One region of the Herbiconiux sp. VKM Ac-2851 genome, then DNA from elsewhere that is predicted to be linked to it. Evidence: predicted binding sites of a transcription regulator. Region 1 holds the regulator's gene; the other holds the start of a gene.
What was found. Region 1 encodes HspR, which represses chaperone genes until heat shock. Its sites were predicted from a motif close to AAGTTGAGTCNNNNNGACTCAACTT; they were not measured.

Region 1 (2,385 bases):
GGTGCTCGGGGTGTCGAAAGACATCTCCGACGCCGAGCTGAAGAAGGCCTATCGCAAGCTGGCCCGGCAGTACCACCCCGACTCGAACCAGGGCGACGCCGCGGCCGAGTCCCGGTTCAAGGAGATCAGCGAGGCCTACTCGGTGCTCTCCGACGCGGAGCAGCGCAAGGAGTACGACCAGATCCGGGCCATGGGCTCGGGCGCTCGCTTCACGGCGGGCGGCGGCGGCCAGGCCGGAGGCTTCGAAGACGTCTTCGGCGGCATGTTCGGTCAGGGCGGTGGCGGTGCCCGCGGGCAGAGCTACAGCTACCAGCAGGCTCCGGGCGGTTTCGACGACATCCTCGGCGGCATGTTCGGGCGGGGCGGCGGGCGCGCCGGCTTCGGCGGCGCCTACGGCCCCACCCGGGGTCGCGATGTCACGGCGCGCACGACCATCGACTTCGTCACCGCGGTCAAGGGCGACACCATCAAGCTGCAGACAGCCGATGGCAAGCCGATCACGGTGAAGATCCCGGCGGGCGTGTCCGACCAGCAGAAGATCAAGCTCCGCGGCAAGGGCGAGCCCTCGCCCGACGGCGGGGAGCCCGGCGACATCGTGCTCACTGTCTCGGTGCGGAAGCACCCGGTCTTCGAGCGCGACGGGCTGAACCTCAGGGTGAACGTGCCGGTCACGTTCGTCGAGGCGACGCTCGGCGCCACCATCGAGGTGCCGACGCTGGGCGGTGCCCCCGTCAAGCTCAAGGTCGCGGCGGGCACCCCCTCGGGGCGCGTGCTGCGGGTGAAGGGCCGCGGGGTCTCGACCTCGAAGGGCACCGGCGACCTGCTCGCGGTGGTGCAGGTGGCGGTGCCGTCGCACCTGTCGCCGGCCCAGCGCGAGGCGCTCGAGGCGTTCCACGCGGTGGAGCCGCCCGAGAACCCGCGCGTCGAGCTGCTCGAGAAGGCGCGGGAGTAGCGAACGGCCCCGGCCGCTCATCAGGAGCGGCCGGGGCTTCTCGCATTTCACTCATTCAGCACGAAACGGAATTCAGAACAGAACGGAGGGCGAGATGGACGGGGTCGACGAGAACTCGCCGCTGTTCGCCATCGCGGTCGCGGCCGAGCTCGCGGGCATGCACCCGCAGACGCTGCGCCAGTACGACCGCCTGGGGCTCGTTCGTCCCACCCGCACGGCGGGCAAGTCCCGCCGCTACTCGATGCGCGACGTCGTGCAGCTGCGCGAGATCGCCCGGCTGTCGTCGGAGGGCGTCTCCCTCGAGGGCATCGCGCGCATCCTGCAGCTCGAGAACCAGGTCGCCCAGCTCGGGGCTCGCGTGCGCGAGCTCGAGGGCGCGCTCGCCGACGAGCTCCTCAACCGCCCCGGCCGACGCGTCTTCGCGGCCGGCGTCGAGGGCGAGGTCATCTCGCTCAAGCACGGCACCCGCACCCAGCGCCGCACCGAGCTCGTCGTATGGACCCCGCGCCCCGACGTCGAGCTCTGACCAGCGCCTTTTCTCACCCTCGCTCGCTGTCGACCAACACACCTTGGGCTCACGTCTTCTGCTGACGATTACTCATTGACGAGTGAGGCGGGTGGCCCGAAGCTGGGGGGATGACGACTCCTTCGCCGCAGCGGACGGGCCGGCGACGGTCTGTCGACCGGGCGCAGGTGGGCGCGGCCGCGCTCGCCGGGCTCATCGACGGGTGCGCACTCGCCGTGCTGGTCGCAGGCTTCAGCTGGTGGAGCATCGGCGGGTGGGACGAGGCCGAGCAGAGCGTCGGCGGCTGGCTCGTGCTGGCGCTCGCCGTCGTGGTGCTGAGCGGGGCGTGGTTCGCCGGCACGGCGCTGCTGCGGCGGGGCGGGCTGCGGCGGGCCCGGTCGGTCGTGTCGTGGTCGCTCGCGCTGTCGACCGTGCTCGTGGCGGTGCTGACGGTGGTCGCCGGGTGGGTCGCGGTGATGATCGGGATGTTCTCGGCCCTCGTGATCTGGTCGGGCGAGTACGTCGACGACATCGCGGTGACGGCGGTGGTGCTGGTCTCCGCGACAGGGGTGCTGCTGTCGACGGCGATCTCCGTGCTGTTCGCGGTGGCGTTCGCCGACATTGAGCCGACGGAGGGTTCGGGGGTGGAGGGGCGCACCCCGTAACGTTGAGGCGTGCCAGAGTTCTCGTTCGACGCCCTCCGCCGACATCCCGACGTCGAGGCCGACAACCTGTTCGCCGCCGACGCGAGCGACCGGTTGATCCTCGACGAGGCGCTCGGCGCGCTCGAGGTCGAGGCGAAGGCCGCGAAGGCTGCGGCAACGACGACGACGAAGGCCGCCGCGACGGGCGCGAAGACCGCTGACGGGAAGACCGCTGACGGGAAGACCGCTGACGGGAAGACCGCTGACGTGGGCCGGGTCGTCGT
Region 2 (2,385 bases), on a different contig from region 1:
CCGCGACCACTCGCTGCACACGGCGCGGGAGTGGGCGAAGGTCGTGCTGGACGCGGGCATCAGCCTCGACGCCTTCCGCCGCGTCGGGGTCTAGCCACCCGTCACCTCGGCCCCTACGACCAGGGGCTGTCGTCGCGCCAGGGGGCGAGGTCGACCTCGTTCCCCTCGGGGTCGGCGAGCGTCCACCACTCCGGAGCGTTCTCGTCGTTGACGACGCGGCCTCCCGCGGCGAGGGCGGCCGCGAGGCGTTCCTCGACGACGTCGGTGGGCACGTAGAGGTCGAGGTGCACCGTGTTGCGCTCGGGGCGCACGGCGTCGATCTGCTGGATCCAGACGTTGGGGAGGACCCCCAGTGGATCGCTGAGATCGGCGTCGTCGACCGGATCGTGGCCGAGCACCGCCTGCCAGAACCGCCGCACCGCCGCCACGTCGACGGCGTCGATCGCGATCTGCAGGCTCTGCACGGCCGTGGGGTCGGCTCCGACGCCCTGTTCCGCGGCCGCGGCCGAGATCGCGCGGGCCAGCGCCAGATCGCGCCGGCTGATGTCTCCGACGTCGTGGCTGATCAGCCGCACCGCGACGGCGCCGTAGCGCAGGTCGACGTCGGGGTGGTGATCGGCCGCGTCGGCCAGCTCGGCGATCGCGGCCACCAGGGCGGCACCGGTCGCGAACGAGCCGGTGCGGAACAGGGCCCGGGCGCCGTCGCCGACCACCCGCCAGTCCCCCGTGCCCTCGGACTGCCGGAACTCCCGCGGAGAGATCGCATCGCTCATCGTCCCGTTCTACCGCGCCGGCGGCACGGAGCGGAAGGATTTTCCGTGTGGGAGCAGCGGACGGGGCCGCCCGATCGAGTCGGACGGCCCCGTGACGATTCGGCGCCGGGAGCGCTCAGCTGGTGAGCGTCTTCTGCGGCTCGTCGGCGGAACGCGCATCCGCCCCCGAGCTCTGCACCGCGATCTTGCGCGGCTTCGCGCGCTCGCTGACCGGGATGACGACGCTCAGCACCCCGTTGTCGTAGCTCGCCGAGATGCCGGCTGTGTCCACGCCCTCCCCGATGCTGAACTGGCGCAGGTAGCTGCCGGCCGGTCGCTCCTGGGCGAGCCACTTGGCCCCCTCGGCGGTGCCGGCGGTACGCTGCGCCCGGATGGTCAGCAGCTGCCCGTCGACGTCGACGTCGACCGAACCCGGGTCGACGCCCGGCAGGTCGGCGTTCAGCACGTAGCGATCGGCGTCGCGGTAGAGGTCGACGGGCATCACGCGCGGCCCGGGACGCGACTGCAGCAGGTTCGAGGCGAGTCGGTCGAACTCGCTGAAAGGGTCAAAGGTCATAGCCATAACGATCAATCTCCTCTCGAATCATGGAGTTGAGCCGCATCGACTCAACTACGAACAATTATGCAGATCCGAGCCTCCTTGCCAAGTCAATCCAGCTCAGAGGAGGCTGAGAATCACGAGGCCGACCGGGGCGCGGGTAGGGTGAGAGCCGATCCGCCCGCCGACCCGAAGGAGCCTCCGTGCCCACCACCGTGACCGGCGTCATCGCCCGGAGCAAGGGCGCGCCCGTCGAGCTCACGCGCATCGTCGTGCCCGACCCCGGCCCCGGCGAGGCCGTCGTCGACATCGAGACCTGCGGCGTCTGCCACACCGATTACCACTACCGCGAGGGCGGCATCGGCGACGACTTCCCCTACCTCCTCGGACACGAGGCCGCCGGCCGCGTGAGCGCGATCGGCGAGGGCGTGACCCACGTCGCGGTCGGCGACTTCGTGGTACTGAACTGGCGGGCCGTCTGCGGCGAGTGCCGCGCCTGCGTGCGCGCCGAGCCCTGGTACTGCTTCAACACCTTCAACGCGACGCAGAAGATGTCCCTCGAGGACGGCACCGAGCTGAGCCCCGCGCTCGGCATCGGCGCCTTCGCCGAGAAGACCCTGGTGCACGCGAAGCAGTGCACGAAGGTCGACCCGGCCGCCGACCCCGCCGCCGAGGGCCTGCTGGGCTGCGGCATCATGGCGGGACTCGGGGCCGCGATGAACACCGGCAACGTCGGGCGCGGCGACTCGGTGGCCGTGATCGGCTGCGGGGGCGTCGGCACCGCCGCCGTCGTCGGTTCGGCCCTCGCGGGCGCCGGCACGATCATCGCGATCGACCGCGACCCCAAGAAGCTGACGGCGGCCGAGCGGCTCGGGGCGACGCACAGCATCGACTCCAGCGGCCTCGACGAGGACGGCGTGGTCGCCGCCGTGCAGGCGCTGACCGGCGGGTTCGGCGCCGACGTCGTCATCGACGCGGTGGGCCGGCCCGAGACCTGGCGGCAGGCGTTCTACGCCCGCGACCTCGCGGGCACGGTCGTGCTCGTCGGGGTGCCGACGCCCGAGATGACCCTGT

Region 2: HQQ85_RS02160 (Hsp20/alpha crystallin family protein) is a predicted target of HspR. The motif match lies at 1,362-1,386, and genes of this name have one in related genera.

Annotation. Positions count from the first base shown of each region.
Region 1 is NZ_JABMLJ010000002.1:466,491-468,875, forward strand. It holds gene HQQ85_RS08900 (DnaJ C-terminal domain-containing protein) at 1-952, shown strand, start outside; gene HQQ85_RS08905 (heat shock protein transcriptional repressor HspR) at 1,047-1,478, shown strand; gene HQQ85_RS08910 (hypothetical protein) at 1,589-2,122, shown strand; gene HQQ85_RS08915 (class I SAM-dependent methyltransferase) at 2,132-2,385, shown strand, end outside.
Region 2 is NZ_JABMLJ010000001.1:471,248-473,632, reverse strand. It holds gene HQQ85_RS02170 (S-ribosylhomocysteine lyase) at 1-94, shown strand, start outside; gene HQQ85_RS02165 (VOC family protein) at 114-773, opposite strand; gene HQQ85_RS02160 (Hsp20/alpha crystallin family protein) at 889-1,335, opposite strand; gene HQQ85_RS02155 (S-(hydroxymethyl)mycothiol dehydrogenase) at 1,515-2,385, shown strand, end outside.